2 regions of the Streptomyces sp. NPDC048191 genome follow, and region 1 is predicted to be linked to the other one. Evidence: riboswitches for the same ligand, from Rfam matches in the RefSeq annotation. Region 1 holds a riboswitch; the other holds the start of a gene.
What was found. A riboswitch is a leader RNA that binds a small molecule or an ion and turns the genes downstream of it on or off. The one in region 1 is predicted to bind S-adenosylmethionine.
Positions count from the first base shown of each region.

Region 2: another riboswitch for S-adenosylmethionine. It lies ahead of thrC (threonine synthase); the one in region 1 lies ahead of AB0D93_RS05000 (aminotransferase class V-fold PLP-dependent enzyme).

Region 1 is NZ_JBEZMO010000002.1:421,410-437,051, forward strand. It holds gene AB0D93_RS04955 (glycosyltransferase family 4 protein) at 1-654, opposite strand, end outside; gene AB0D93_RS04960 (glycosyltransferase family 87 protein) at 811-2,046, shown strand; gene AB0D93_RS04965 (hypothetical protein) at 2,171-3,364, opposite strand; gene AB0D93_RS04970 (NlpC/P60 family protein) at 3,393-4,430, opposite strand; gene AB0D93_RS04975 (NlpC/P60 family protein) at 4,702-5,739, opposite strand; gene AB0D93_RS04980 (NYN domain-containing protein) at 5,960-7,303, opposite strand; gene AB0D93_RS04985 (hypothetical protein) at 7,345-7,584, opposite strand; gene AB0D93_RS04990 (rhomboid family intramembrane serine protease) at 7,745-8,488, shown strand; gene AB0D93_RS04995 (Lrp/AsnC ligand binding domain-containing protein) at 8,485-8,766, shown strand; gene AB0D93_RS05000 (aminotransferase class V-fold PLP-dependent enzyme) at 9,241-10,602, opposite strand; SAM riboswitch class IV at 10,750-10,866, opposite strand; gene trpD (anthranilate phosphoribosyltransferase) at 10,951-12,015, opposite strand; gene AB0D93_RS05010 (cytochrome bc complex cytochrome b subunit) at 12,143-13,780, opposite strand; gene AB0D93_RS05015 (Rieske 2Fe-2S domain-containing protein) at 13,777-14,835, opposite strand; gene AB0D93_RS05020 (c-type cytochrome) at 14,832-15,642, opposite strand, start outside.
Region 2 is NZ_JBEZMO010000003.1:429,731-445,372, reverse strand. It holds gene nagA (N-acetylglucosamine-6-phosphate deacetylase) at 1-242, opposite strand, end outside; gene AB0D93_RS07835 (ROK family protein) at 242-1,198, opposite strand; gene AB0D93_RS07830 (extracellular solute-binding protein) at 1,341-2,603, shown strand; gene AB0D93_RS07825 (DUF3263 domain-containing protein) at 2,639-2,863, shown strand; gene otsB (trehalose-phosphatase) at 3,007-3,840, shown strand; gene AB0D93_RS07815 (trehalose-6-phosphate synthase) at 3,828-5,315, opposite strand; gene AB0D93_RS07810 (glucosyl-3-phosphoglycerate synthase) at 5,388-6,332, opposite strand; SAM riboswitch class I at 6,494-6,641, shown strand; gene thrC (threonine synthase) at 6,659-7,942, shown strand; gene AB0D93_RS07800 (MoaD/ThiS family protein) at 7,939-8,214, shown strand; gene AB0D93_RS07795 (cold-shock protein) at 8,646-8,852, shown strand; gene groL (chaperonin GroEL) at 9,178-10,800, shown strand; gene AB0D93_RS07785 (NADH:flavin oxidoreductase) at 11,051-12,175, shown strand; gene AB0D93_RS07780 (carboxylesterase family protein) at 12,241-13,794, shown strand; gene AB0D93_RS07775 (hypothetical protein) at 13,791-14,360, opposite strand; gene AB0D93_RS07770 (methyltransferase domain-containing protein) at 14,398-15,057, shown strand; gene AB0D93_RS07765 (hypothetical protein) at 15,030-15,299, opposite strand.

The sequences.
Region 1 (15,642 bases):
GATGAGGGTGTCCTGACCCTTGCGCGGGACCAGCCGGGAGACGCAGACCACGACCGGGCGGTCCGTGAGGCCGAGCCGGGCGCGGACCTCGTCGCCGCCGGATCCGGGGTGGAACGTCTTCTCGTCGACGCCCGGCGGCAGCTGGACCATGCGGGCGGCGGCGGCCGGAGTGAGCGCGGTGGCGATGCGCGACCGTGTGTACTCGCCCAGGTACGTGAGCGTGTCCGTCGTGTCACCGATCCGCCGCAGCAGGTGCCGGGCGGCGGGCAGCTGGGCCCAGCCCGCCTCGTGGCCGTGCGTGGTGGCCACCAGCCGCTCGGCGCCCGCCTTGCGGAGGGCGGGGGCCATCAGGCCGAGCGGGGCCGCCGCGCCGAACCACACCGAGGTGCACCCGTGCTCGCGCAGCAGTCCGACCGCCCGCCGGGTCGCCCGCGGGGTGGGCAGCAGCATGGTCGTACGATCGCGGACGACGGTGAAGGGCTGCTCGGCGTCGAAGTCGGCGGTGGCCCGGGCGCCCTCCCGGCCGCGCTTCCAGGTGGAGGCGTAGACGACCAGCCGGCCGGGGTCCAGGCGGAGGGCCATGTTGTGCAGGAAGGCCTGGATGCCGCCCGGCCGGGGCGGAAAGTCGTTGGTCACGATCAGGGTCTTGTGCATCGCCGCCGACCCTACCGAATCGGCCGTACCCGGCCGGGACCGAATGGGCCGTCCCGGGCCGGACGCGGCGGGGTTCGTGGCATGGGCACAGCCACGCTTGCCATCATGGTCCCGCGACGCGGAGATCGCGGCGGACATCGAACGTCAGGGGAGCACGTGGAGACGAAGGGCGCCGGGCGGTCCCTGGCATGGCTGCTCGCGACCTGGGTGGTCACCCGTGTGCTGCTGCTGTTGTTCGTCTACGGGGTGTTCGCCTTCTCGGACCTGGACGTCACCTCCGACGTCTCGGTGACCTACCGGGGCTGGTACGAGGTGCTGCGGCACGGAACGTTTCCGCTCGACGACGTGACCTGGCAGTACCCGCCGGCCGCCGCCCTGCCGGTGCTCGCCCCCGCCGCGCTGCCCTTCCTGTCCTACACGCACGCCTTCTTCGTGCTGGCCCTCCTCGCCGACGCGGTCGTCCTGGCGCTGCTGCTGTTTCCGGCCCGGCGCCCGGACCGGTCGTCGTACGGCGCCTGGGTCTGGGTGGCGGGCGTGCCGCTGCTCGGCCCGACGGTCTACGCCCGCTACGACGTGATGGTGACCGCGGTGGCCGTGGCGGCGCTGCTGGCCGGGGCCCGGCATCCGCGGCTGATGGGCGCGCTGACCGCGTTCGGGGCCATGCTGAAGGTGTGGCCGGCGCTGCTGCTGGCCGGTGCGGTACGGCGCCGGGCGTGGTGGTCGGCGGCGGTCACCGCGTCCGGGCTCGCGGCGCTGTTCGCGGTGTCCATGCCGGGTGCCTTCGCCTTCCTGGCCTTCCAGCGGGAGCGGGGCACCGAGGTGGAGTCGCTGGGCGCGCTGGTCTTCCATGTGGCCCGGCACTTCGGCTGGCACGGACAGGTGCTGCTGAACTACGGGTCGATCGAATTCCTCGGCCCGCACGTGGACCAGGTCAGTGCGGCGGCGATGACGCTGACGGGGGCGGCCTTCGGCTGGCTGCTGCTGTGGCGGCTGCGGGCGGCCCGGATGGCGCCGCACACGCTCGCGGAGGCGGCCTTCACCGCCGTCCTGCTGTTCACGGTCACCAGCCGGGTGATCAGCCCGCAGTACCTGGTGTGGCTGATCGGCCTGGCCGCGGTCTGTGTGTCGTACCGGGCGAGCCGGATGGGGGCGCCCGCGCTGATGGTGGTGGCCGCGTCGTTCGTGACGGTCCTGGAGTTCCCGATCGGCTTCGGGCACGTGGTGGTCAGCGACCGGTACGGCGTCCTGCTGCTGGCGCTGCGCAACGGCCTGCTGGTCGCGGCCTCGGTCATGGCGGGCCGCCGGCTGTGGCGCTCGACCGTGCCGCCGGCCCCCTCCGCGCCGCTGCCGCCCCAGCCGACCCGGCCGCGCAAGGCCCCGGTCTCCCCCTGACTCAGCCGGCACGCACCGCTGCGGGTCGCCCGGGCCACCGGGAAGGCGAGCGGGCCTGGCGGTGCGAGGCCGTCGAGATGCTCGCCGGGGCCGGCCGAGCGCTCTGCACGGTGCGGGGACGAGGTCACTCGGTCCGGGACAGCTGGGCGCGCAGATACGCGCGCCACTGCCCGGTGAAGGCCTCGGGCGTGGTGCCGAGCACCTTCCGCAGGGCGTCCTCGACCGCGCCCGCCCGCCTGTCGTGGGCGCCGACGGCACGGTAGAAGGCGTCGAGCCGGGCCGTGCCCCAGTGGTCGGCGATCATCCGGCAGGCCAGCCAGCCGCCCTCGTAGGCCTGGGCGAGCTCGGCCGGTTCGCTGGTGAAGCCGAAGTCCTTGTCGGCCGGGAGCGCGCTGGGCGGACGGCCGTCCTGGACGGCACGGGTGAGCTCCGGGGCCGCCTCGGTGGGGGTGCGGCCGGTGCCGAGGTAGCCGATCCAGTCCGCGTAGCCCTCGGACAGCCACAGCGGGGTCGCGGCGGTGGTGTGCGCGCGGGTGGCCACATGGGTGGTCTCGTGGGTGAGCACCACCTGCTTGCCCAGGTCGCCGAGGATGGCGTACGCCTCCGGGTTGACGACCACCCGGTCCGCGGGCGCCCGGCCGGAGCCGCCCGCCTCGCCGGTGGTGACGGCGGCGATGCCCCGGTAGTTCGAGGCGGGCGAGCCCAGCAGCCCCGCCATGCCCTGAAGGGACCGCGGGACGAGGACGACGACATGGCGGCTCCAGTCGGTGCCCCAGGCCCGGGAGACGGCCGGGACGGCGCGGTCGGCCAGCCTGGCGTACGCACGCAGGGCGGCGGCCGTCCGGCCGGTGCCCAGCACGAGGCTGTGGGTGCCCTTGACGGCCGTCACCGGGCCCTGGTCCCACAGCTGCTGCCCGGCCTGCCCGGCGGGCTTGTCGGCGGTGACGTACCACTTCCCGTCGGCGGTGCGGCCGAGGGTGAGGGTGCGGCGGGCGTCCACGGGGGCCCGGTCGTACCCGGCGACGCGGTAGCTGAGGTCGGCGTCGGCGGTGGCACCGGAGGCGGTGCGGCGCACGTCGGTGACCCGGTAGGACCAGCCGGCCAGCGGGAGGGCGCGCAGCCGGGTGTACTGCGCCGCCGTGCCCGTCGCCTCGTACGCCGTCTCGTCGTGGCCGAGGAGGGCGGCGGAGCGCCGGTCGAGCAGATGCTGCACCTCGGTGCGGGCGGAGTCGGCCGGCGGGCCGCCGCACCCGGCCAGGGGGAGCAGCAGACCCAGCCCCACCGCCCCGATGCTCCACACCCCTCTGCGACCAGCCATTTCCCGATCGTAACGGCGAGCGGTGCGGTCAGGGCCGGGTGACCGAGGAGATCGGCATCATCCCGACCGGGTCGTAGCGCACCGCCGCGCCCGGATAGGGGGCGTGGATGACCTGGCCGTTGCCGACGTACATCCCCACATGGCTGGCGTCGGAGCGGTAGACGACCAGGTCGCCGGGGCGGGCCTGGGAGAGCGGGATCCGCCGGCCGGCGGAGCGCTGCTCCTGCGAGGTGCGCGGCAGCTGGATCCCGGCGTGCGCGTACGCCCACTGCATCAGGCCCGAGCAGTCGAAGCCGGAGGGGCCGTTGGCGCCCCACACGTACGGGCGGCCCAGGGCGGTGCGGGCGGCGGCCACCGCGGCGGCGGCGCGGGCGTCGGTGGCGGCGCCGCCGGTCAGGTCGGTCAGGTCGGTCAGGTCGGTCAGGTCGACACGGCCGGAGTCGTCGGAGCGCGAGGTCCGGTCGAAGGCGGCGCGTTCGGCGGCCGGGAGCGCGTTGAGCAGCTTCCGGGCCCTGGCGAGCTTCTCCCCGACGGTCCGCTTGTGCGCGGCCACGGCCTTGCGGCTGACCTCCAGCGCGGCGAGCTTCCCGGCCGCCTGCGCGCGTTCCTGCGCGAGCTCCCGCATCGCCGACTGCAACTCCCGTAGCTGGCCCGCCTGGTGGGCGCCGATGCGGTCGAGGGTGGACGCCCTGTCGAGGTAGTCGGCGGGGTCGTCGGAGAAGAGCAGCGCGACGGACGGGTCGATGCCGCCCGCGCGGTACTGGGCGCCGGCCAGCGAACCGAGCTGTTCGCGCAGGGTGTTGACGCGCTGCTGCTGCCGGGCGATGTGGTCCTGGGCGTCGCGCACCTCGCGGCGCAGCGCGCCCGCCCGCTCCTGGGCCTTGTCGAAGGCCTGGGTCGCCTGCTCCGCGTCCTGGTAGAGCCGGTCCACCTCGGCACGGGTGTCGCCGTGCGGAGCCGCGTGCGCGGGTACGGCGCCGAGCGCGGCGGTCGCGGCGGACAGCAGGCACAGGGCGACGGCGCCCCGGTCGAATCCGGAGGAGGCAAGGCGGCGGTGAGACCCCACGGCAGTCCTTCTGCTGGCGGACAGAGACTGATCCCCCGGCGCCTGGGGACGGGGAGACCCCGGCACCGGGGAAACGCGGCAGACAGTAGCCGTGCGGAAGGACCCCGGCCGACGACCGTGGCGGCAACACACAGTGACGCCCCGCCGCTGACCCAGGTCAGTGGCGGGGCGTGGAGTCAGTTCCGGTCCAGGGGATTCGCCCGTTCGGGCGCCGCCGGGTCAGCGTTTCTCCCGCCGTCGCGGGGGTATCAGACCCGGTTTCGGGGGGGTGTCAGACCCGGACGCCGAACTGGAACGGCATGTCGGACATCGCCTCGTAGCGGACCACGGCACCGGTGTGTGGGGCGTGCAGCACCTGGCCGTTGCCGGCGTACAGGCCGACGTGGTGGATGTCGCCGTAGAAGAACACCAGGTCGCCGACCTTGAGCTGGCTCTGGTCGTAGATCCGGGTGCCGATGGTGGCCTGCGACTCGGAGGTGCGCGGTATGGAGACACCGGCCTGGGCGTAGGCGTAGGAGGTCAGGCCCGAGCAGTCGAAGGAGGACGGACCGGTGGCGCCGTAGACGTACGGCTTGCCGAGCTGGGCCTGGGCGGCGGAGAAGGCGGCGGCGGCACGGCCGGAGGCGGGCGGGGCGTCACCCAGGTTCACGCGCTCGCTGGAGGAGCGGTCGGCGCGCGCCTGCTGGGCGGCCAGCTCCTGCTTCTCCTTGGCGGTCAGGGTGTTGAGGACCTTCTGCGCGTCGGCGAGCTTGCCCTGGACTTCCTTCTTCTTCTGCTCCAGCTCGGTGCGCGTGGAGGAGAGGTCCTTGAGCTTCTCGGCGGCTTCCGCCCGCTCCTGGGCGAGTTCGCGCTGTTTGTCCTGGATCTTCTTCAGCGCGTCGACCTGCTGGGCGCTCAACTGGTCGAGCGTGGAGGCCTTGTCGAGGAAGTCGTCCGGGTTGGAGGACAGGAAGAGCTGGACCGAGGGGTCGATGCCGCCGGAGCGGTACTGCGAGGTGGCCAGCGAACCCAGGCCGTCGCGCAGCTTGTTGAGGTCCTGCTGACCCCGGGCGACGTTGTCCTGGATGGTGGATATTTCCTTCTGCAGCTTCTGCTGCTTCTCCTTCGCGCCGTTGTACTTCTCGGTGGCCTGCTCGGCCTCCTGGTACAGCTTGTCGACCTTGGCCTTGACCTGGTCCTTGCTGAGCTTCTGGCTCGGCGCGGCGTTGGCGGCGTTCGCGCTCAGCACGACGGCAGCGGCGGCGGCGGTGGTGGTCAGCACGGTCACGCGGGCGCGACTCTGCTGCTTGGGTCGACGGTGGGACGCCACGGAGGACGAACTCCTTCTCGTGAGTGAGTGAGCGATCACCCGTTCGGAGGTTCGAGCCCAGACCCTAGTGACCCTCTTGTGATCAGATCAAATCCTCACACCAAAAAACCCCGTCACACAATGCATTCTTTGCACACAACTCACATGCTGTGATGCGCGATTGACACTACGTTGCGTGACGATACGGCTAATTCGGGCATTGCCTACGCCCGTTGGACCTTCAGGACAGGCGCTTGAGAAGCACCGCAGAGGCGACCGGACGGGCGCCCGCCTTCGCGACCCCGTCGGCCACCTCCCGGTCGGTGGAGGCGACGATGACGGGACGGCCCGGCGGTTCCGCGCGCACGAGCTGGCGGATCAGCTCGTCGGCCGTGACGCCCGGCTTAGAGAACAGCACCCGCACCCCGCGCGGCGGCGCCAGCAGCACCGGCGCGGCCAGTTCGGCGCCGTCGAAGACACAGGTCACCTCGGCGCCGGTCTGCGCGGCGAGCGCGGAGAGCTGACCGAGCAGCCTCAGCCGCTGCTTCTCCAGCGGCATCTGCGGATAGCCGGTCTTGGTGACGTTGTAGCCGTCGACCACCAGATGCGCCTGCGGCAGGGCGAGCAACTGGTCGAGAATGGCCGGATCGTGCTCCGACAGGGCACGCGCCGCGATGTCCTTCGGCGTCATTCGTCCCGGTTCGACCGCGTCCACGGTCTCCGCGGGCCGCACGGACACCGGCGGCAGGGCGAGTTCGCGCCTCAGCCCCTGGGTCGCGTCCAGCAGGGTGTCGAGCAGCAGCCGCACCCGCATATCCTCCACGCTGCGCCCCTCGCGGGCCGCCCGGCGGGTGGCCTCCAGCGCGGCCTCGGCCTCACCCAGCCGGGCCTTGAGCCGCCGGGACTCGCTCTCGGTGGCCGACACCTGCCGGTGCGCCTCCGCGCGCACGGCGTCCATCTCGCCCTGGGCCTTGCGCAGGGCGGCCTCGCCGCGCTTGACGTCGCTGAGGGCGGCCCGGAGCTTGCGGTGAAGCGATTCCGCTTCCTTCTTGGCCGACTCCAGCTCCGTGCGCAGCCGCTCGGTCTCGGCGCGCGTGTGGTCGCGGGCCTGGGCCAGCTCGGCGCGCAGCCGCTCCAGTTCGGCCCGGCTCTCCTCGTCGGCGCGCTCGGCGTCAGCGCGCTGGACCTCCTCGCCGGCCGCCGTGACCAGCTTCACCCAGCCCGCCGGGCGCAGTACGTAGGCCGCGGCCGCCACGTCGAGCGGGTCCGCGGCCGGGAGCGGCGAGCCGGAGTCGAGGGCGCCGGCGAGTTCCGGCTGCACCTCTCTGAACTTCTCCCCGATCCGCTGCCGGAACAGCGCATCGGTCTCCAGCGCCGCCGCCATCGCGTTCCCGGCGAACTTCGCCCGGCGATTGGGGGCGAACCGGGCGTACTGCCTGAGCTGGGCGGGCAGTTCCGACACGGTCAGGCCACCGAAACCGTCCGAGACGATCTGTACGACCCTGCGGCGCACCCCGTCGGGCAGCGGACGGTCAAGCACCTCGGCGGTGCCGTCGCCCGGCCCCCCGCCTGCGGTCTCCACCATCCGTCACACCCCACTACGTCACTTCTTCGGGGCCGCTCCGCTCAGGAGCCGGCACCCGGCCTGTCCACGAGTTCCACCTGGTCCACCGCGTTGCACCAGCGGCAGCGCACCGACTCGATGGTCTCACTGACCACCTCGCGCTCCTCCACGCTCGGCTCACCGGCCAGATCGAGGTGGACGTACTCGACGACCTTCGAGGAACGGGTCACGTCGAACCGGGTGAGGTTGCCGCACAGGGTGCAGCGCCACCGGGTGGTCGCGGTCGGCAGGGGAACCGTCATCGTGGCTGTCCGTTCCTTCTCTCGCTCATGCTCGCTTTTCGCGCCGCCGGCCGACGCGTGTGGCCGTAACCCTACGGCCTGGCGGGGACCCCCCGCTGGTCCGTCCATGGCGGCGAGGCGGTCTGTCAGCTTGCGTCCCGTTACGTCATGCTCTGTGTTCATGATCAGCGAGTGGAGCACGGCGGTCGGCAGGGCGTTCAGAGCGGTCCGGAGCGCACCAGCACCGATGACGTACGGCCTCATCGCCCTGTGCTGTCTGCTCTTCGTCCTGGGCCCGGCCTCCGGTCTCGTCCCGGGGTACGGCACCGGGGACGCGCTGCTCGCCGCGCAGCGGGCGTACTTCCGGCGCTGGGGCGTGGTCCCGGCCGAGCTGTTCGCCAGGCCCGTGCGCGCGGCCCTGACCCCCGCCACGGCCCTGTTCGTGCACGGCAGCTGGGTGCATCTGCTCGGCAACATGCTCTTCCTCTTCGTCTTCGGCACGATGACCGAGGAACGGATGGGCCGGGTCGAGTTCACCCTCTTCTACGTCGGCTGCGGATACCTGGCCCTGCTGGGCTACGCGGCCGCCAACGCCTCCTCCGCGCAGTCGCTGGTCGGCGCCTCCGGGGCGATCTCGGCGGTCCTCGGAGCGTTCCTCTACCTGTTCCCCCGTGCCCGTGTGACCAGTCTTCTCCCCTTCCTGTTCTTCCTCCCGCTGCGGTTCCCCGCCTGGGTGGTGCTGCCGTTCTGGGCGGCCCTGCAGTGGGCGGCGGCGGAGCAGAGCTCGGGCGGTCCCGGGGTGGCGTACCTCGCCCACCTCGTCGGCTTCGGTCTGGGCTTCGGCTACGCATGGGTGCGCTACGGCCGTACGACTAGAGTGAAGTGCGCCCCAGCTCCGGTACCCGAGGGAGAGAACCAGCCGTGATCACCGCGATCGTCCTCATCAAGACCAGCGTGGACCGGATCCCCGAGATCGCGGAGCAGATCGCCGCGCTGGAGAGCGTCAGCGAGGTCTTCTCGGTCACCGGCACCTACGACCTGATCGCCATGGTCCGGGTCCGCCGGCACGACGACCTGGCCGAGGTCATCCCCGGCCGCATCAGCAAGATCCCCGGCGTGGAGGGCACCGACACGCACGTCGCGTTCCGGACCTACTCCCAGCACGACCTGGAGGCGGCGTTCGCGATCGGCCTCGACAACTAGACACTCACGTCCATGGCCCGGGGGCGCGGAGCCGGCGCTTTTGTCCGCCCGGGCCCAGGGCCCACCCGTCGAAGCCGTGGTCCCAGGCCCTGAAACCAGCGGGCGCCATCGCTGCGCCGGGGCGGTCGCCCCTGAACAGGTTCCGTGACCTGTCCCACGCGTCCCACGGGTCCCACGGCCCACGAGTCCCACGCGTCCGGCACCGGCAGGCCGGGCCGGACCGGGGCGGAAGGGCCGGACCGGGGCGGCTGGGTGCTCGCCCGGGGTGCGGGGCCACCCAGCGACCCGCCCCCCGCCTCCTGCGTCGGCAGGGCACCGTCGTACCCGCCGTGCCGGTGCGCCGGGAGCCGAGGCGGGAGATCGTGTGCGGTACGTCCCCGGAGGCACCGGCGGGGGCGACGGAGCCGTCCGGGGAGAGCGAGGCAGGGCCCCGGGCCCGCCGGCCGGCGGGCCGGGAACCCCCCCACGCCGGCTTCAGACCGCCGGTACGCAGCGGCCGTCCTCCGTGCGGTACGTCCACTTGGCGCCCTCGGTCACGAGTTCCGTGACCGCCGTGACGAAACGGTCCACGTGCTCGTCGGGGGTGCCCGCGCCGAAGCTCACGCGGATGGCGTTGAGGGACTTCTCCCCCGGCGCGGTCTCGGGGGCGCCGCATTCGCCCTGGGTCTGGGGGTCGCTGCCGAGGAGGGTGCGGACCAGGGGATGGGCGCAGAAGAGGCCGTCACGGACGCCGATGCCGTACTCGGCGGAGAGCGCGGCCGCGAAGTGGGAGCTGTTCCAGCCCTCGACGACGAAGGAGATCACGCCGACGCGCGGGGCGTCGTCGCCGAAGAGGGACAGCACCTTCACCTGCGGGACCTCGGCGAGGCCCGCGCGGACCCGGTCGATCAGGTGCTGCTCGCGGGCGACCAGGGTCTCCCAGCCGGCCCCGGTGAGCGCCTTGCAGGCCGAGGCGATGGAGTAGGCACCGATCACGTTCGGCGAACCCGCTTCGTGCCGCGCGGCGCTCTCGTGCCACTCCACGTCCACACCGCCGTCCTGACGCCGGGTCACCTTGCGGCTCGCGCCGCCGCCCGCGAGGTACGGCTCGGCCGCGCGCAGCCAGTCGGCACGGCCGGCCAGGACGCCGGAGCCGAACGGGGCGTACAGCTTGTGGCCCGAGAAGGCGACCCAGTCGACGTCCAGGTCGCGGATGTCCACCGGGTGGTGCGGGGCGAGCTGGGCGGCGTCGAGGACGATCCGGGCGCCGTGGGCGTGCGCGGCGGCGGCCAGTTCGCGTACCGGCCACAGCTCGCCGGTGACGTTGGAGGCGCCGGTGACACAGACCAGGGCCGGTCCGTAAGGATCGCGGTCGGCGAGGGCCCGCTCCAGGGTCGTGACCGCCTGCTGCGGGGTGCGGGGGGCGTTGAGGTAGGTGACCCTGGCGTCCTGCCAGGGCAGCAGGGAGGCGTGGTGCTCGGTCTCGAAGACGAAGACCTGGCAGTCGGCCGGGATCGCCCGGGCCAGCAGGTTCAGGGAGTCGGTGGTCGAGCGGGTGAAGACCACCTGGTCGTCGGCGCGGCAGCCGAGGAACTCGGCGACGGTCTTCCGGGCGTTCTCGAACAGGTCGGTGGAGAGCTGGGAGAGGTAGCCGGCACCGCGGTGGACGCTGCCGTAGTACGGCGCGTAGGCGGACACGTCGTCCCAGACGCGCTGCAGGGCGGGGGCGCTGGCCGCGTAGTCGAGGGCCGCGTAGGTGACCTCGCCACCGGTGACGAGCGGGACAGTGACGTCGCTGCCCAGAACGGGCAGAGGGGCACAAACGGACTGGTCGGCGGCAGCGGTGAAGACAGACATGGGTGAACTCCCGTGAGAACGCACGCGAAGGACGGCGTACGAGCGAAGAAGAGAAAAAGGGGATGCGGAGGCGGGGCTCTGCGGCCCTATCGCATTCGCTTGCTCACGGAAGGCTCCTCGACGACCAGGACCCCTGGACTCGTGAGGGGTCCGCGCTTGCCGTGGACCTCGCTGCCCACGACCTGGTCTTCACCCGGGGCACCCCGCCACGGACGGAGGGTTGCCGGACAGCCGGCCGGGGCCGAATGGCTGTCACTCATGACCTGGTTCGTATCCTGCCACACGATCTTCGACGCGCAAGGCGCAGTCCGCCATGCGGACTGCGCATTGCGTCACATGCTGCCGGTGTCAGCGATTGCTCGCCGCCACCCAGTTCTCCAGCGTCCGCTTCGCGGCGCCCGAGTCGACGGACTCGGCGGCCCTGGCCATGCCGGCCCGCAGCTGGTCGGCGAGCGAGGCGTCCGTCGGCTGCAGGGCCACCACGGCCGCCGCCGCGTTCAGCAGCACCGCGTCGCGCACCGCGCCCTGCTCGCCGTCCAGCACGCGCCGGGCCACCTCCGCGTTGTACGCGGCGTCGGCGCCGCGCAGGGCCTCCACCGGGACGAGGTCGATGCCGACGTCCCGCGGGTCGAAGCTCTCCTCCCTGACCTTGCCGTCACGGACCACCCACACCCGGGAGGTGGCCGTCGTCGTCAGCTCGTCCAGGCCGTCGTCGCCGCGGAAGACCAGCGCGGAGTTGCCCCGCTCGGCGAGGACGCCGGCCACGATCGGCGCCATCCGGGGGTCGGCCACGCCGACGGCCTGGGCACGCACACGGGCCGGGTTGGTCAGCGGGCCCAGCACGTTGAACGTGGTCCGGATGCCCAACTGGCCACGGGCCGGGGCGACATGGCGCAGGGACGGGTGGAACTTCACCGCGAAGCAGATGGTGATGCCGGCCTCTTCGGCGACCTCGGCGACCCGCTGCGGGGTCAGGTTGAGATTGATCCCGAGCTTCTCCAGGACGTCGGAGGAGCCGGAGGCGGAGGACGCGGCGCGGTTGCCGTGCTTGACGACCTTGGCGCCGGTGCCCGCGACGACGATCGACGCCATCGTGGAGATGTTCACCGTCTTGGCGCCGTCGCCGCCGGTGCCGACGATGTCGACGGCGGGACCGGGCACCTCGATCACGTTGGCGTGCTCGTACATCGTGCGGACGAGCCCGGTGATCTCCTCGACGGTCTCGCCCTTGGCCCGCAGCGCCACCATGAACCCGGCGATCTGGGCGTCGGTGGCCTCGCCGCGCATGATCAGGTCCATCGCCCACGCGGTGTCGTCGGCGGACAGGTCCTGGCCCTCAAGCAGGCCGTTCAGCAGGGCGGGCCAGGAGCGGCCCGCCGCGGTGTCGCCTCCAGCGGGGGTCACAGCGCTCATATGCCGCTCCTGGGTGTCGTACACACGAAATCAGTGGTTGATCCCACCCTATCGAGCCCCGGGCACGGCGAAGGGCCCCGTCCGTAACCCGGACGGGGCCCTTCAGCGTGGCGTGGCGACGCTGGGATCAGTGGTGGCCGTGGCCGCTCGTGATCTCCTTGTACTCCTCGACGGTCGGCTTCGGGATCTGGTTGTCCTCGCCGTAGTAGGCGTTGGACAGCTTCGCCCGGAGCTTCTCGCCGGCTCCCACCTTGCGCTCGACACCGTTCTCGTCGACCGTCGGGCCGATCTCGGCCGGCGCGTACTGGTGGTGGGCCGTGAGGGTGTGCAGCTGCTCCTGGCTGAGCGGCTCGTGCACCTCGATGAACTCACCGTGCGGCAGCCGCTTGATGATGCCGGTCTCGCGACCGTGCAGCACCTTCTCGCGGTCGCGGCGCTGCAGACCCAGGCAGATCCGCTTGGTGACGAGGAACGCGACGACCGGGCCGACGAAGAACCCGATCCGGACGAACCAGGTCACGGCGTTGATCGACAGGTGGAAGTGGGTGGCCCACAGGTCGTTGCCACCGCCGACCAGCGTGATCATGTACATCGTGACCCAGGCGACACCCAGACCGGTACGCGTCGGGGCGTTGCGCGGGCGGTCCAGGATGTGGTGCTCGCGCTTGTCGCCGGTGATCCAGGACTCGATGAACGGGTAGAGCGCCATCGCCGCCAGGACCACACCGAAGAGCACCAGCGGGATGAACACGCCGAGGACCAGCGTGTGACCCCAGAAGTTGATCTCCCAGCCCGGCATGAAGCGGATCAGACCCTCGGCGAAGCCCATGTACCAGTCGGGCTGGGCGCCGGTGGACACCTGGTCCGGACGGTAGGGGCCCATGGCCCAGATCGGGTTGATCTGGGCGACCGCCGCGATGGCCGCGATGACACCGAAGACCAGGAAGAAGAAGCCTCCGGCCTTGGCCATGTACACCGGCAGCAGCGGCATGCCGACGACGTTCTTCTCGGTCTTTCCGGGACCCGCGAACTGCGTGTGCTTGTGGTAGAAGACCAGGATCAGGTGCGCCACCATCAGGCCGAGCATGATGCCCGGCAGCAGCAGGATGTGGATCGAGTAGAACCGGGCGACGAAGTCGTGGCCGGGGAACTGCCCGCCGAAGAGGAACATCGAGATGTACGTGCCGACGATCGGCGTCGACAGGATCGCGCCCTCGGTGAAGCGGACACCGGTGCCGGAGAGCAGGTCGTCCGGGAGCGAGTAACCGGTGAAGCCGGTGAACATGCCGAGGACGAACAGCAGGAAGCCGAACAGCCAGTTGATCTCACGCGGCTTGCGGAACGCGCCGGTGAAGAACACGCGCATCATGTGCACGAACATGCCGGCGAGGAAGATCAGCGCGGCCCAGTGGTGGATCTGCCGGACGAGCAGACCACCGCGCACGTCGAAGGAGATGTGCAGGGTCGAGTTGAACGCCTCGGACATCAGCTGTCCCTGCAGCGGGACGTAGCTGCCGTGGTACTGCACCTCGTTCATCGACGGGTGGAAGAACAGCGTCAGATAGACACCCGTCAGGATGATGATGATGAAGCTGTACATGCACACTTCGCCCAACATGAACGACCAGTGGTCGGGGAAGATCTTGCGCATGTTGGACTTGGCCAGGGAGTAGATCCCGAGCCGTCCGTCGGCCCAGTCGGCGACGCGCTCGCCGGCCGGTGCCTTCCCGCGAGAGCGGGGCGTCTCGTTCGCTGCAGTACTCATCCGCGCTCCCAGAATGCAGGACCGACGGGCTCCTCGAAGTCGCCGAGCGCCTGGAGGTAACCCTCACTGTCCACACCGATGCGCAGCTGCGGCAGGGCGTGGCCGGCGGGGCCGAAGATCACTCGGGCACCGTCGGAGAGGTCGAAGGTGGACTGGTGGCACGGGCACAGCACGTGGTGCGTCTGCTGCTCGTACAGCGAGATCGGGCAGCCGACGTGGGTGCAGATCTTGGAGAACGCGACGATGCCCTCGTGCGACCAGTCGAGCTCGCGCTTGTCCCTGATGTTGTCCGGCTGCAGCCGGACGATCATCAGGGCCGCCTTGGCCATCTCGTCCTGGAACTCCTCGTCGGTCTCCTCCAGGCCGTCGGGCTTGGCGAAGGTGAGGGAGCCGACGGCGACGTCCTCGGGACGCAGCGGCTGGTTGGTGTTCATGTTGACCAGGCGCTTGCCCTTGGCCCACAGCGTGTGACGCAGCGAGGTGCCGGGCAGCGGGCCGAGGTCGCGCAGCAGCATGACGCCGGAGAGCGGGAACAGGGCCAGCGCGCCGAACATCGTGTTGCGCAGCAGCTTGCGGCGGCCGAGCGCGGACTCCTTGGCGCCCTGGCGGAAGTCCGCGTGGACCTTCGCACGGACGTCCTCCGGGGCCGCGATGGCGTGCCGGTCGTCGGCGACCTCCACGTCGGACATCAGGGTGCGGGCCCAGTGGACCGCGCCCGCGCCGATGCAGAACAGCGCCGTACCGAGGGTCAGGCCCAGCGCGAAGTTCAGCGCGCTGAGGTGACCGATCGGGAAGACGAAGATGTTCTTGTCGCGCGGGATCGTCACGTACGAGGCGATGAAGCCGAGGGTGGCCAGCATCGACACCGTGAACAGCAGGGCGACCGCGCGCTCGGACCGCCTGGCGGCCCGCTCGTCGATGTCCTGGATCCGATGCTCGTGAGGCGGCAGCCCCGGGTCCGCGAACGGGTTCTCCTCGTCCGCGACCGTTACCGCGCCGGGGGCGTGGTCCTGCTCTGCGGGCAGGTTCTCTTCTGGAATGTCTTGGCTACTCATGACTTCTTGGCCTTTGCGGTCCGAGCGGCGACCCAGACGGCGACGGCGATCAGCGCGCCGAGACCGAAGATCCAGGCGAACAGACCCTCACTGACCGGCCCGAGGCCGCCCAGTTCCAGACCGCCGGGGTTCGTCGTCTCGCTGCTGTCGACCGCGTGCAGGTACGCGATGATGTCCTTCTTGTTCTTCGAGGACAGCGTGGTGTCGGGGAAGGACGGCATGTTCTGCGGGCCGGTCTGCATGGCCTCGTAGATGTGCCTCGGGGCGACACCCTCCAGCGTGGGCGCGTACTTGCCCTTGGTCAGGGCACCACCCTTGCCGGTGAAGTTGTGGCACTGGGCGCAGTTGGTGCGGAACAGCTCGCCGCCCTTGGCGATGTCCGCGCCGTCCGGACCGTACTGGTCCTTGGTGGGCACGTTCGGGCCGGCGCCCAGCGAGGCGATGTACGCGGCGAGCTGGTCGATCTGCGCCTGCGTGTAGACGACCTTCTTGCTCGGGACCTGGGCGCCCTGCGAGGTGGCGGCCGGCATGCGGCCGGTGCCGACCTGGAAGTCGACGGCCGCGGCGCCCACGCCGACCAGGCTCGGCCCGTCGGAGGAGCCCTGGCCACCGGTGCCGTGGCAGCTGGCGCAGCCGACCTCGTAGAGCTTCTTGCCCTCCTTGATGGTCAGGGACTGGGCGGAATCATCGGCCTGCGCCTTGCCCGCGGGTGCGAACGCGGCGTACAGCCCCCCAGTGGCCGCCAGCGCGAGGAGTAGGACGACGACCGCCGCCAGCGGATGGCGTCGTCGTGCGGAGAGCTTTTTC
Region 2 (15,642 bases), on a different contig from region 1:
CGGTGGGTGCGGACGGCCGTCATGATCTCGTCCGCGGTGCCGGAGAAGGAGGCGCCGCCGCCGCCGTGGTTGTGGATGTCCACGAAGCCGGGGATCAGCCAGTGGCCGGTCACGTCGATCACGTCGGCGTTCCCGGGAGCGGCGGCCGAGATCCTCGTACCCTCGACGACCACGCGTCCGTCGTCCACCACCCCGCCGGGCAGCACCACCCGAGCACCTGCGAGAACCAAGCTGGGAGCCATCAGGCGGTTACCTCCGAGGGGTCGGTGGGGTCGGGGTCGGTGGAGTCGAACAGGTCGCGGGCGAGGAGGCCCGCGCCCAGGCAGCCGGCGGTGTCACCGAGCGCGGCGGGCACGATGGCCGGCAGTTTCTGGAAGGTGACCCGCCGCCGGACGGCCTCCCGCAGTGGCTGGAACAACACTTCCCCCGCCTCGGCGAGACCGCCACCGATGATCAGGGTGCGCGGGTCCAGCAGGGTGAGCGCGGTGACCAGGCCGTCGGCGAGTGCGTCGACCGCCTCCCGCCAGACCCGGACGGCGTTCGGGTCACCGGACGCGACGGCCTTGGCGCAGTCGGCGGCGTCCGCGTCCGGGTCCCCGCAGGCCGCCGCCCAGGCCTCGCTGACGGCGGACGCGGAGGCGTACCGCTCCAGGCAGCCGTGCTGCCCGCAGGGGCACGGGGTTCCTCCGGGCCGTACGACCACATGGCCGATCTCGCCCGCGAAGCCGTGCGCGCCCGCCTCCACCCTGCCGTCGATGCCGATGGCCCCGGCGATCCCGGTGCCGAGCGGCACGAACAGGAACCGGTCGGCGCCCTTGCCCGCGCCGATCCGGCCCTCGGCGAGGCCGCCGGTCCGCACGTCGTGGCCGAGCGCGACGGGGATGCCGAGCCGCTCGGTGAGCAGCGCGCGCAGCGGTACGTCCCGCCAGCCGAGGTTGGCCGCGTAGGCGGCGACGCCCCGCTGCTCGTCGACGATGCCGGGGACCGCGATGCCGGCGGCGACGGCCGGTGTGCCGTGGTGCTCGGCGCCGTACGCCTGCAGCTCGGCGGCGAAGCCGAGGATCGTCTCGACCACCGCGTCCGGTCCGCGCTCACGCCCGGTGGCGCGGCGGGCACGGTGGAGCAGCTCGCCGTCGTCGCCGACGAGGGCGGCCTTCATCCCGGTACCGCCCACGTCGAGGGCGATGACATGTCTCACCACGGCCCCTAGTGTGACCCTCACACCCGCGAGAGGTCTAGTCCACTCGCGTGGTGTAGACCTTATGCGTCCATATATTGAACGGTCAGACAGCAGGGTTGGGGCTTTGACGGTGCGTCGGCGTACGGCAGGAACGATCGCGGTGGTGTCCGCACTGGGCATGACGGCGGTTCTCGGCGGCTGCGGGAGTACGGGCTCCTCCGACGTCACGCTCAGACTCGTCGCCGCCGACTACGGCGACTCCCCCGCCAACAGCTCCCAGAAGTACTGGGACAGCCTGGCCAAGGACTACGAGTCCCAGCACCCCGGTGTGAAGATCGACGTCAGCGTCTACTCCTGGAACGACGTCGACGCCAAGGTCAAGGAGATGGTCGACGCCGGGCACGCCCCGGACCTGGCCCAGATCGGCGCCTACGCCGACTACGCGGCCGCCGGCAAGCTCTACCCGGCCTCGGACCTGCTCTCCATACGCACCCAGGCCGACTTCCTCTCCCAGCTCTCCGACGCCGGCCAGTGGAACCACACGCAGTACGGCATCCCCTTCGCCGTCTCCACGCGCGTGCTCTTCTACAACAAGACCCTGTTCGCCAAGGCGGGCATCACCCCGCCCACCACCTGGGACGAGCTGGCCGCCGACGCGAGGGCGCTCAAGGACAGGGGCGTGAAGTACCCCTACGCGCTGCCGCTCGGCCCCGAGGAGGCCCAGGCCGAGACCATGCAGTGGCTGCTCAGCGGCGCCTCCGGCAGCGACGGCGGCAGCGGCTACACCGACGACATCGGCACCTACACCATCGACTCCGCGCAGAACGTCGAGACCTTCACGTGGCTGAAGGACGACCTGGTCGACAAGGGCCTGACCGGCCCGGTCGCCCCCGGAAAGCTCAACCGCGCGACCGCCTTCGCCGCCTTCGCCGACGGCCAGGTCGGCATGCTCAACGGGCACCCCACGCTGATCCAGCAGGCCCAGAAGAAGGGCGTGAAGTTCGGCATGGTGCCGATGCCGGGCCGCACCGGCAAGGCCAGGGCCGCCATGGGCGTGGCCGACTGGATGATGGCCTTCAAGCAGAACGGCCACCGCGACCAGATCGGCGACTTCCTCAACTTCGTCTACAGCGAGAAGAACGTCCTCGCCTTCTCCCGCGAGTACGGTCTGCTGCCGGTCACCGGCTCCGCCTCCACCACCATGGGCGACTCGGACTCCGCCCCCGACGCCGCCCTGCACCCGTTCCTCGAGCAGTTGCCCACCTCGGAGCTGTATCCCGTCGGCAAGACCTCGTGGGCCTCGGTCAGCGCGGCCGTGAAGCAGGACATAGGCCAGGCCGTCGCCCCCGGCGGCGACCCCGCCGGCGTGCTGACCCGCCTCCAGGCGACGGCGACCGCGGCCGACAGCAGCAACAGCAACTGAGCAGCCTGTCAGTACCCGGCGCTACGGTGACCCCCATGGAACTCGCCCCCCGCGAACAGGCCATCCTCGCCCTGGAGCGCCGCGGCTTCCCCGGCCCCGGCGCGAAGGAGCGCGCGATACGCGAGGAGCTGGGCCTGTCCCCGGTGCGCTACTACCAGCTGCTGAACGCGTTGCTGGACGACGAGAGGGCACTGGCGGCGGACCCGGTGACGGTGAACCGCCTGCGCCGGGTGCGGGAATCCAGACGAAGGGACCGCTGAGCCGGCCGCCCGCCCGCCGGTGCCCGCAAGCCGGGCGCCGGCCGGGCTTGCGCGGATGGTCGGATGGTCGAGCGGAGTCCTCTCGCGGGGTCCTGGGCGGAGCCGCGGGAGTGGATCCGGCCGAGCCTGGATAGTGTCGGTGCATGGACCCTCTGCCGACCCCGCAGACCCAGCCCGGCCGTGACGGACTCGCCGCCCTCCTCGCGAAGCCGAGCGCAGCGATCGTCGGCCTCGACTTCGACGGCACGCTGGCCCCCATCGTCGCCGACCCCGAGCAGGCCCGCGCCCACCCCGAGGCCGTACCGGCCCTCGCCGCCCTCGCCCCCAAGGTGGCCTCCGTCGCCGTGATCACCGGCCGCCCCGCCGGCGTCGCGGTCCGCTACGGCGGATTCGCCGGCGTCCTCGGCCTGGAGCACCTGACCGTCCTCGGCCACTACGGCGCCGAGCGCTGGGACGCGGTCACCGGAGCCGTCACCGCCCCGCCCCCGCACCCCGGCGTGGCGGCGGCCCGCGCCGAGCTGCCGGGCGTCCTGGACCGCGCGGGCGCCTGGCACGGCACGTGGATCGAGGAGAAGGGCCGGGCGGTCGCGGTGCACACCCGCCGCGCCGACGACCCGCAGGCCGCGTTCGAGGCCCTGCGCGGCCCCCTCGCCGACCTCGCCACCCGGCACGGCCTGATCGTGGAACCGGGCCGTATGGTCCTGGAACTGCGCCCGCCGGGCATGGACAAGGGCGTGGCCCTCGCCGACCACGTCCGCGCGACCGGCGCCGAGGCGGTGCTCTACGCCGGCGACGACCTCGGCGACCTCCCCGCCTTCGCCGCCGTCGACGAACTCCGCGCCGACGGCGTACCCGGCCTCCTGGTCTGCAGCGGCAGCACGGAGGTCACGGAGCTGGCGGAACGGGCCGACGTGGTGGTCGACGGCCCCGGAGGCGTCGTACAGCTGTTGCGGGCACTGGCGGCTCAGCTCGACTGAAGCTCCCTGAGCGCCTGCAGCTGCTCCAGGAACCACTGGGCCGGAGCGAGCGCGGTGGCCGCCGCCGCCAGCCTCTTGGTGCGGTCCGCCCGCTCCTCCGGCCGCAGGGACAGCGCCTCGTGCAGGGCCCGCGCGGTCTCCAGCACGTCGTAGGGGTTCACCACGAACGCGTCGGCGCGCAGCTCCTCGTACGCCCCCGCCTCCCGCGACAGCACCAGCGCACACCCCTGGTCGGAGACGACGGGGATCTCCTTCGCGACCAGGTTCATGCCGTCCCGGATGGGGTTGACCAGGGCCACGTCGGCGAGCCGGTACGCGGCCAGGGAGCGGGCGAAGTCGTCCTTGACGTGCAGCACGACCGGGGTCCAACCGGGCGTGCCGTAGGCCGAGTTGATCTCCTCGGCCACCCGCTGCACGGTGTCCGTGTAGTCCCGGTACACGGCGAGGTCCTGCCGTGACGGATACGCGAACGCGACGTGCACCACCCGCTCCCGCCACTCGGGGCGTTCCTCCAGCAGCTGCCGGTACGCCAGCAGCCCGCGCACGATGTTCTTGGACAACTCCGTGCGGTCCACGCGGACGACGGCCTTGCGCCCCGCGCCGATCTCCTCCCGCAGGGCCGCCATCCGGTCCTCGACGTCCGGCTCGTGCGAGCGGGCCCGCAGGAAGTCGCCGTCGGCACCGAGGGAGTGCACACCGATCCGGGTCTCCCGGCCCTCGCGCGGCTGCTCGATCGTCCTCGGGCCGCCCGACGGCCAGGTGACGCGGTAACGCTCGGGGTCCAGGCCCTCCGCGCACTTCTGGAAGGCCGTCGCCCACCGCCAGGTCAGGAACGCCACCCGGTCCGCGCCGAGCATGCCCGCCATCAGCTGCTCGCGGATGTCCCCGGGAAGCAGTTCGAAGTACTCCCGGGGCGCCCACGGGGTGTGCGAGAAGTGGCCGATGCGCAGGTCGGGGCGGAGTTCGCGGAGCATCCCCGGCACCAGGCACAGGTGGTAGTCCTGGACGAGGACCGCCGCCCCGCGCTCCGCCTCCTCGGAGAGCGCCTCGGCGAACGCCCGGTTGTAGGCCTCGTACGACGCCCACTGCCGCCGGAACTCCGCGTCGAAGACCGGCTCCAGCGGGGTCTGGTACAGCATGTGGTGGACGAACCAGAGCACCGAGTTGGCGATGCCGTTGTAGGCGTCCGCGTGCACGTCCGCGTCGATGTCGAGCATCCGCACCCGCTGCCCGCCGGTGTCCCCGGCCGGCAGCAGTCCGCCGCCCGCACGCCGTACGGCCTCCCGGTCGCCGTCGCCGAGCGCCGCGCACACCCACACCGAGTCCGCGTCCGGCCCGATGGCCGACAGCCCCGACACCAGCCCGCCGCCACCCCGCCTGGCGTGCAGCGAGCCGCTCTCGTTCACCTGGTACGACACCGGGCCGCGATTCGACGCGACCAGCACCTCAGCACCGCTCGTGGAGGAGGAAGCCATGGTCCTCAACCTAGCCCGGCCCGGAAACGCTCAAACGTGCGGCCACACCGGGCATCGCGGCCGTATACGAACTCACGCCACCCTGCGCTCGGCGTACTCCGCGATCTCCACCATCGGCGGCCGCTCCTCGGTGTCCACCGAGTAGGTGCGCGGTTCGAAGCCGTCCTCGCCCCGCTCGAACTGGGTCAGCGCGGGGCGGACGAGGTGACCGCGGGCCAGCCGGAGCTGGGCCGTGCGGTAGATCGCCGCGGCCATCCGGCCCAGCGCCTGCCCGTCCTGGTGCCGGTGCCTGCGCACCCCCACGTCCACCTGCGCGAGCGCGTCCAGACCCACCAGGTGCAGGGCGTCCACCAGCATGCCCAGCTCGACGCCGTACCCGACCGGGAACGGCAGCTGCTCCAGCAGTGAGCGCCGGGCCGCGTACTCGCCGCCGAGCGGCTGCACGAACCCGGCGAGCTGCGGCCAGTGCATGTTCAGCAGCGGGCGGGCCATCAGCTCCGTGACCCGGCCGCCCTGACCGGCCGTCCCGGCGAGCGGGCGGTCGTACATGGCCTTGACCAGGTGGACGTCCGGCTCGGTGAGCAGGGGGCCGACGATCCCGGTGACGAAGTCGGAGGAGAACTCCCTCAGGTCGGCGTCGACGAAACAGATGACGTCGCCCGTGGTGACGAGGAGGGAGCGCCACAGCACCTCACCCTTTCCGGGGACGGCCGGAACGCGGGGCAGGATCTCGTCCCGGTGGACGACCCGGGCGCCCGCGGCGGCGGCGACCTCGGAGGTGCGGTCGGTGGAGCCGGAGTCGACGACGACGATCTCGTCGACGAGCGGGGCCTGCTCGACGAGGTCGTGCCGGATCGCGGCGACGATGTCGCCGACCGTCTCCTCCTCGTTGAGGGCGGGCAGCACGACGCTGATGGTCCGGCCCGTGCGCTGCTTGGCGCACAGGACCCGGTGGAGCGGACGATCGGCCACGGACCAGGAGCGGGTGGCCAGCCAGCGCTCGACTTCTTCCAGCACGGTCTGCGGCTCCTCACTGTTCGTGATCACATACAGGCGATCGTGTGATCCATCTCGCGGTTCGGACGACTATCTCAACTGTCCTGGCCTTCGGTTACAGTCTTGAACAACGCCGATGACCATCGCATGTCGGGGGTCGCCGCGCGTTCACAACCGCATACCGCTCATCCAGAGGGGCAGAGGGACACGGCCCGATGAAGCCCCGGCAACCCTCCAGTCGGTTCTTGTCACGTTGACGTGGCGAGGCTCCCGGCTAGGGAAGGTGCCAAATCCGTCTCACGGCGAGATGCGTCGTGAGGAAGATGAGGAGAAAGGGCCTCGCCTCCATGGCTGTGCAGACAGTTGCAAGCTCCAGCACCTCCACCGTCGACCTCGGTCCCGCAGCGGCCCTGAGCTGTCGCGAGTGCGGTCACCGCGTCCCGCTCGGCCCGGTGTTCGCCTGCGAGGAGTGTTTCGGCCCGCTGGAGATCGCCTACGACTTCTCCGCCTACGACACCGAAGAGCTGCGCCGTCGCATCGAGGCCGGCCCCGCCAACATCTGGCGGTACGCACCGCTGCTGCCGGTCCCGGCGGACGTCGCCGACAAGCCGAACCTGAACCCGGGCTGGACCAAGCTCGTCAAGGCCGACAACCTCGCCCGCGAACTCGGCGTCACCGGCGGCCTGTTCGTCAAGGACGACTCCGGCAACCCGACGCACTCCTTCAAGGACCGCGTGGTCGCCCAGGCCCTGGAGGCCGCCCGCGCCTTCGGCTTCACCACCCTGTCCTGCTCCTCCACGGGCAACCTGGCCGGTGCCGTCGGCGCCGCCGCGGCCCGGGCCGGCTTCCGCTCCTGCGTGTTCATCCCGCACGACCTGGAGCAGGGCAAGGTCGTCATGGCCGCGGTCTACGGCGGCGAACTCGTCGGCATCGAGGGCAACTACGACGACGTGAACCGTTTCTGCTCCGAGCTGATCGGTGACCCGGCCGGCGAGGGCTGGGGCTTCGTCAACGTCAACCTGCGGCCGTACTACGCGGAGGGCTCCAAGACCCTGGCGTACGAGATCTGCGAGCAGCTCGGCTGGCGGCTCCCGGACCAGATCGTGGTCCCGATCGCCTCCGGCTCCCAGCTCACGAAGATCGACAAGGGCCTGCAGGAGCTGGTCAAGCTCGGTCTCGTCGAGGACAAGCCGTACAAGATCTTCGGCGCGCAGGCCGAGGGCTGCTCGCCGGTGTCGACCGCCTTCAAGGCCGGGCACGACGTGGTCCGCCCGCAGAAGCCGAACACCATCGCCAAGTCCCTCGCCATCGGCAACCCGGCCGACGGGCCGTACGTCCTGGACATCGCGCGCCGCACCGGCGGCGCCGTGGAGGACGTGACGGACGAGGAAGTCGTCGACGCCATCAAGCTGCTGGCCCGTACCGAGGGCATCTTCGCGGAGACGGCGGGCGGCGTGACCGTCGGTGTCACCCGCAAGCTGGTCAAGGACGGCGTCCTGGACCCGACGAAGACCACGGTCGTCCTCAACACCGGCGACGGCCTGAAGACCCTCGACGCGGTGGCCGGGACCGGCCTCACCGCCACCATCCGACCGACCCTGGACTCCTTCCGAGAGGCTGGCCTCGCATGAGCGTGACCGTTCGCATCCCGACCATCCTGCGCACCTACACGGGCGGCCAGGCCGAAGTGGCCGCCGAGGGCGCCACCCTCGCCGAGGTCATCGAGGACCTGGAGAAGAACCACACCGGGATCGCCGCCCGCGTCCTGGACGACCAGGGCAAGCTGCGCCGGTTCGTCAATGTCTACGTCAACGACGACGACGTCCGCTTCGAGCAGGGCCTCGAGACGGCGACCCCGGACGGCGCCGGGGTTTCGATCATTCCGGCGGTCGCCGGCGGCTGATCGTTACCTTAGGTAACTCCAGTTACGCATTGTTCATCGAATTGCCCCCTCCGTGAGAGAAGTGGAGGGGGCAATTCTGTGTGGTTGAGCGCGGTAGAGTTGGGGAACGCGTTCCCGGACCGACGGGTCGGGAGCCCTGTATTCATGCTGCGTGCCCGACAAGAAGTAGCCAAAGTGCGTGGGTTTCATGCGGCTTTTGTGCCCTTTGCGGGGCCCGACTTGCCCGGAATTCGGGCGAATTCTCACCACATTCCGGACCGTTCCCGTCCAGAATTCTCGTCCGATTGACCTGTTGCAGACGGCAGTTGGACAGATACATTCAGCCGCGGTCGACGCGTTCCGGCGCACGCCCCCGACCAATGGGGGGTGAGGTCTGACCCGGATCCGCGAAGTGTGGATCTGTGCAAGGGCCAGTAATAGGGGAGTTAGGCATGGCTCAGGGCACCGTCAAGTGGTTCAACGCGGAGAAGGGGTACGGCTTCATCGCGGTCGACGGTGGTGCGGATGTTTTCGTCCACTACAGCGCGATCCAGATGGACGGTTACCGCACCCTGGAAGAGGGGCAGCGGGTCGACTTCGAGATCTCGCAGGGCCAGAAGGGCCCGCAGGCGGACATGGTCCGGCTGGCGACCAGCTGAAGCACGCGTCGGCTGACAGCGACGTTCTTCTGTTTCATCTTCGAAGGGCCCGTACCCATGGGTACGGGCCCTTCGGCATGCCTGGCGCCCCCCTGTTCGCGCGCGGCTGAGCGCCCCTCCGGCAGGCCCGGGGCGCTTGCACTCGGGGGTGCCGAGTGCTAATCATTGGCGTTAGCACTCTGAAGGTGAGAGTGACAGTGATGGACCGGGTCGGTGAGGCCCGCGGGCCAAGTGGGGCAAGGAACCACGCGGCCGGCGAGCCGTCCGTCGCGGGCGCGGGCGCGGTCCGAAGGAATCACCCCCAGTCCTGGAGGGACCACTTCACATGGCCAAGATCATCGCGTTCGACGAGGAGGCGCGGCGCGGCCTCGAGCGCGGCATGAACCAGCTCGCGGACGCCGTGAAGGTGACGCTCGGCCCCAAGGGCCGCAACGTCGTCCTCGAGAAGAAGTGGGGCGCCCCCACGATCACCAACGATGGTGTCTCCATCGCCAAGGAGATCGAGCTCGAGGACCCGTACGAGAAGATCGGCGCCGAGCTGGTCAAGGAAGTCGCCAAGAAGACGGACGACGTCGCCGGTGACGGTACGACCACCGCGACCGTGCTCGCCCAGGCCCTGGTCAAGGAAGGCCTGCGCAACGTAGCCGCCGGCGCCAACCCGATGGCCCTCAAGCGCGGTATCGAGAAGGCCGTCGAGGCTGTCTCCGCCGCCCTGCTGGAGCAGGCGAAGGACGTCGAGACCAAGGAGCAGATCGCCTCCACCGCGTCCATCTCCGCCGCCGACACCCAGATCGGCGAGCTGATCGCCGAGGCCATGGACAAGGTCGGCAAGGAAGGCGTCATCACCGTCGAGGAGAGCAACACCTTCGGCCTGGAGCTCGAGCTCACCGAGGGCATGCGCTTCGACAAGGGCTACATCTCCGCCTACTTCGCGACCGACATGGAGCGCATGGAGGCGTCGCTCGAGGACCCGTACATCCTCATCGCCAACTCCAAGATCGGCTCCGTCAAGGACCTGCTCCCGCTGCTGGAGAAGGTCATGCAGTCGGGCAAGCCGCTGCTGATCATCGCCGAGGACGTCGAGGGCGAGGCCCTGTCGACCCTGGTCGTCAACAAGATCCGCGGCACCTTCAAGTCCGTCGCCGTCAAGGCCCCGGGCTTCGGCGACCGCCGCAAGGCCATGCTCGGCGACATCGCCATCCTCACGGGTGGCGAGGTCATCTCCGAGGAGGTCGGCCTCAAGCTGGAGAACGCGACCCTGGACCTCCTGGGCCGCGCCCGCAAGGTCGTCATCACCAAGGACGAGACCACCATCGTCGACGGTGCCGGCTCCTCGGAGCAGGTCAACGGCCGGGTGAACCAGATCCGCGCCGAGATCGAGAACAGCGACTCCGACTACGACCGCGAGAAGCTGCAGGAGCGCCTGGCGAAGCTCGCCGGCGGTGTCGCGGTCATCAAGGCCGGTGCCGCCACCGAGGTGGAGCTCAAGGAGCGCAAGCACCGCATCGAGGACGCCGTCCGCAACGCCAAGGCGGCCGTCGAGGAGGGCATCGTCGCCGGTGGTGGCGTGGCCCTGCTGCAGGCCTCCCAGGTCTTCGAGAAGCTGGAGCTCGAGGGTGACGAGGCGACCGGCGCCAACGCCGTGCGCATCGCGCTCGAGGCCCCGCTGAAGCAGATCGCCGTCAACGCCGGCCTCGAGGGCGGTGTCGTGGTGGAGAAGGTGCGCAACCTGACCCCGGGCCACGGCCTGAACGCCGCGACCGGCGAGTACGTCGACCTGGTCGCCGAGGGCATCATCGACCCGGCGAAGGTGACCCGTTCCGCGCTGCAGAACGCCGCCTCCATCGCCGCGCTGTTCCTCACCACCGAGGCCGTCATCGCCGACAAGCCGGAGAAGGCCGCCGCGCCGGCCGGCGGCGGCATGCCGGGCGGTGACATGGACTTCTGATCGACCTGACGGTTGATCGCCTGTCCTACGGACGAGGGCGGTGCCCCCAGCCACTGGCTGGGGGCACCGCCCTCGGGCGTTTCACGGTCATGGAGTGACGGCCGGACCGGCACGGTGTGAGCGGCGTCACGTAAGAGGCTTCCCTCGGGTCGGGAATGTGGGGCAGCGCATAGGCGATTACTTAAGCAGCTGCAACAATGCGTGCACACATACCGCCCGGTTTACAGATCCATCCCCGAGGAGCCCCCACGTGACCGTCACGACGCCCGCCTCCCGCGCGGCCCAGCTGCTGTCCCGCCCGATCGCGCTCAACGGTCTCACCGTCCCGAACCGGATCGTGATGGCGCCGATGACCCGCATGTTCTCCCCGGGCGGCATCCCCGGCGAGGACGTGCGCTCGTACTACGCCCGCCGTGCCGCCGCCGGTGTCGGCCTGATCGTCACCGAGGGCACCTACGTGGGCCACGACTCGGCAGGCCAGAGCGACCGCGTGCCGCGGTTCCACGGGGAGGAGCAGCTGGCGGGCTGGGCGAAGGTCGCCGAGGACGTGCACGCGGCCGGCGGCACCGTCGTCCCGCAGCTGTGGCACATCGGCATGGTCCGCAAGGACGGCGACGCCCCCTTCCCGGACGCCCCGGCGATGGGCCCGTCGGGCCTGGTCACGGCGGGCGCCGAGCCCACCGGCAAGGCGATGACGCAGGCCGACCTGGACGCCGTCATCGGCGCGTTCGCCGAGGCCGCGGCCGCGGCCGAGCGCATCGGCTTCGACGGTGTGGAGCTCCACGGCGCCCACGGCTACCTCGTCGACCAGTTCCTGTGGGAGGGCACCAACCGCCGCACCGACGCCTACGGCGGCGACCCGGTGGCCCGCACCCAGTTCGCCGCGGAGATCGTCGCCGCGGTCCGCGAGGCGGTCTCGGCCGACTTCCCGGTCATCTTCCGCTACTCGCAGTGGAAGCAGCAGGACTACACCGCCCGGCTCGCCGAGACCCCCGAGGAGCTGGAGGCCATCCTGACCCCGCTCGCCGCGGCCGGCGTCGACGTCTTCCACGCCTCCACCCGCCGCTACTGGGTGCCGGAGTTCGACGGCTCGGACCTGAACCTGGCGGGCTGGACGAAGAAGATCACCGGCAAGCAGGTCATCACCGTCGGCTCGGTCGGCCTGGACGGCGAGTTCCTGGCCGCCTTCCAGGGCCAGGGCTCCGAGGTCAAGGGCATCGACAACCTCCTCGACCGGCTGGAGGCCGACGAGTTCGACATGGTCGCCGTGGGCCGTGCGCTGCTCCAGGACCCCGAGTGGGCCGCCAAGGTGCTCGCCGACCGCTTCGACGAGCTGAAGCCGTACGACGCTGCCGCGGTGAAGACCCTCAGCTGACCTGGTTTCCCGGGCACTTGTGATCGTCCCCGCCCGTTTCCCTGATGACCAGTGAGGGAGCGAGCATGACGACGAGTGAGTCACAGGCCCGGCCGGCGGGGACCGCCGGACCCGTGGTGCGCACCGCCTCCGGCGCGGTGCGCGGCCGCCACGAGGAGGGTCTGGCGGTCTTCCGGGGCATACCCTTCGCCGAACCCCCGGTCGGCGAGGCCCGGTTCCAGGCCCCCCGCCCGGCCCGTCCCTGGGGCGGCACCCGGGAGGCGTACGCCTTCGGGCCGCCTCCCCCGCAGGACCTCGGCCTGCAGGGCCGGCCGGGCGCGGAGACCGGCCCCACGGGCGACGACTGGCTGACCGTGAACGTATGGACGCCCGAGGCGGACCCGTCCGCCCGCCGCCCGGTCATGGTGTGGATCTACGGCGGCTCCTACAAGATGGGTCACGCCGGCCAGCCGGCCTACGACGCACAGCGCATCGCCCGGGAGCGCCACGTCGTCGTGGTCACCTTCAACTACCGGGTGGGCGTGGAGGGTTTCACCCGCCTGGACGGCGCACCGGCCAACCGGGGCCTGCTGGACCAGGTGGCCGCGCTGGAGTGGGTGCGGGAGAACATCGCGGGGTTCGGCGGCGACCCCGACCTGGTTACCGTCTTCGGCGAGTCGGCCGGAGCGGGTTCGATCGCCTCGCTGCTGGCGATGCCGGGGGCCCGCGGCCTGTTCCGGCGGGCGGTGGCCCAGAGCGTGCCCGGCACGTTCTTCTCCGACGAGTTGGCGCGGGACATGGCCCGGGCGCTCGCGGCGGAGGCGGGCCGCAAGCCCACGGCGGCCGACCTGACCGATGTGGACCCACGTCAACTCATCGCGGCCGGGCAGGCCTTGGGCGCCAGGATGGCCCAGTACACGGACCGCTGGGGTCAGGCGGCACCGACGGTCACGCCCTTCTCGCCGGTGGTCGACGGCGATGTCCTGCCCACCACGCCCTGGCGGGCCCTGGCGGCGGGCGCGGCCCGGGAGGTGGACCTCCTCGTCGGCCACAACCGCGACGAGGCACGGCTGTTCCTCGTCCTGGGCGGCATGCTGGGCAGGGTCACGGACGAGCAGGTGACCGGGGTCCTGCGGCTGCTGGCCCCGGGCGGCGAGGCGGGCGAGCGGGCCTACCGATCGGCCTTCCCCGACGTCTCCCCGACCGCGCTGTGGGAACGCGTCCAGACGGACTGGCTGTTCGCCATGCCGACCCTGCGACTGGCCGAGGCCCAGCTGGCGGGCGGCGGCGGAGCCCATGTCTACGAGCTGACCTGGCCGGCCCCCGGCAGTGGCGGCGTCCTGGGCGCCTGCCACACCCTGGACGTCACCCTGCTCTTCGGCGGCTACGGCGCCGACCTGGGGAGGCTGCTCTTCGCCGGGGCGGACGTACCGGCCGAGGCGAAGCAGCTGTCGTCCCGCTTCCGCCGTGCGTGGACGTCCTTCGCCCGGACGGGAGACCCGGGCTGGCCGGCGTACGACACCGAGGCACGCCTGGTGCAGGTACTCGACGCGGACCCGACGGTCACGGCCTACCCGGAGGAGCGCAGCAGACGCCTGTGGGAGGGGCACGAGTTCCTCCCCCTGCCGCTGCTCGGCTAGAGGTTGCCCATGGGCTCGATGTCGACGTGCACGGGTGTGCCCCACACCCGCAGCACCTCGTAGTCGGTGAACTCGTGCACGAGCCGGTAGGCCATCGCGGGCCGTGATCCGCGCCGCTGGGCGGCGAGATAGGCCTCCGCCTCACGCCGGTCCCGCCGCGGTGTCCCGCACAGCTGCCACTCCTGCCCGTTCCACGCCTCCGGCAGCCAGCGCTGCTGCGGCTGCGGACGGTCGGCGCGGACGCCGTAGCGGGACGGCGCGCCGGTCACCGGCCCGGCCGGACTCGGCCGGCTCCCGTACTCCGACCGCCGGGCGGCCCGGCGCCGGGTCTCGCAGAGCAGGCACAGATCGGGCGCGCTCTCGTCGACGGGCCCCTGCGGATGCTCGGGGCACCGGGTGCTGGGCGCGCCGCTCCCGACGCCCTCGTCCACCAGGTCGAGCGCCCGGCGCAGATCGGCCTTGATCTCGTGCAGCCGGGCGTCCGGGGTGTCGGCGCCCAGCGCCTCCCCGTGTTCCCCGAGGAGCCGAAGCGCCCGTCCTAGGGCGGCGAGCTGGGTGTGGTTCATGGTGTCCGACGGTAGCGCGTCCGTGTAGAACGGGGGCGTGCCCGTCCTGCCGAACCGGCTCGTAGCCGCCCTGCACCGCTTCAACGCCGCGTACCCCTGGGATCACAACGCGCACTATCACCGCTGGCTGCTGCGGCAGCTGCCGCGCCGGTTCGGTGCGGCGCTGGACGTCGGGTGCGGCAGTGGCGATCTGGTCCGGGCGCTGGCCGCGCGTGCGGAGGCGGTCCTCGGGGTGGACGCCGATCCCCGGATCCTGGCCGGCGCCCGGGAGCTGACCGGGCAGGACGCCCCTGTCACCTACACCCTGGCCTGCGCCCCGGACGGTCTTCCGCCCGGCCGCTACGACGTCATCACCTGTGTCGCCGTGCTCCATCACCTGCCCTTCGCCGACACCCTCACCCGGCTGCGGCGGGAGCTGGCGCCGGGCGGCACCCTGGTGGTCGTCGGCTGTGCCCGGGCCGCGAGGCCGCGCGATCACTGGCTCGGCCTGGCCGCGATACCGCTCAACGCGCTGACCGGGTGGGTGAAGAACCGCGGGCGGCCGGCCCCCCACAGGCCGGTGTCCATGACCGCGCCCGTCCGGGAGCCCGGGATGACCTACGACGAGGTCGGGCGGGAGGCCCGCCGGCTGCTGCCCGGGGCCCGGTTCCGGCGGCGGCTCTTCTGGCGTTACACGCTGGTCTGGCGGGCTCCCTGAAGGCCCTGGTGGATCAGGCTGCCGTCGCGGCACGGGACCGCGGTGTCGCTCAGCGGCACCGGGGCCACGGCGTTGACCAAGGGGATGACGACGATGTCGGTGGCACAGGCGGCGGTGTCGGTGAGGGTCCAGCCGCCTTCGGTGTACGAGTCGCCGACGGCCGGGGCGGCGGCGTGCGCGGGGGCGGCAAGGGCGGCGGCGGAGACCGTGAGGGCGGCGGTGGCCAGGAGCTTCTTCATCATGCCCGGGGAAACGACCCGCCCTGCGCTGCGTCACGCGGATGCGCCCGACCGGGGCCGCGAGGATCCGGCGGGCCGCAGGCGCCCGGTCCTGAGGCGTCCGGGGGCAACTCCCGTCGGGGGCGTGCCCTTGCCGGGGGTTTCTTCGTCGTGCCCGGGGAAACGGCCCGCCCCTGCGGTGCGTCATGCGGATGTGTCCGGCCGGGGCTGCCACGGTCCGGTGGGCCGGAGGCGCCCGGTCCTGAGGCGTCCGGGGCAACTCCCGTCGGGGGCGTGCCCTTGCCGGGGGTTTCTTCGTCGTGCCCGGGGAGACATTCGTCCCCACGGTGCGTCACGCGGATGCGTC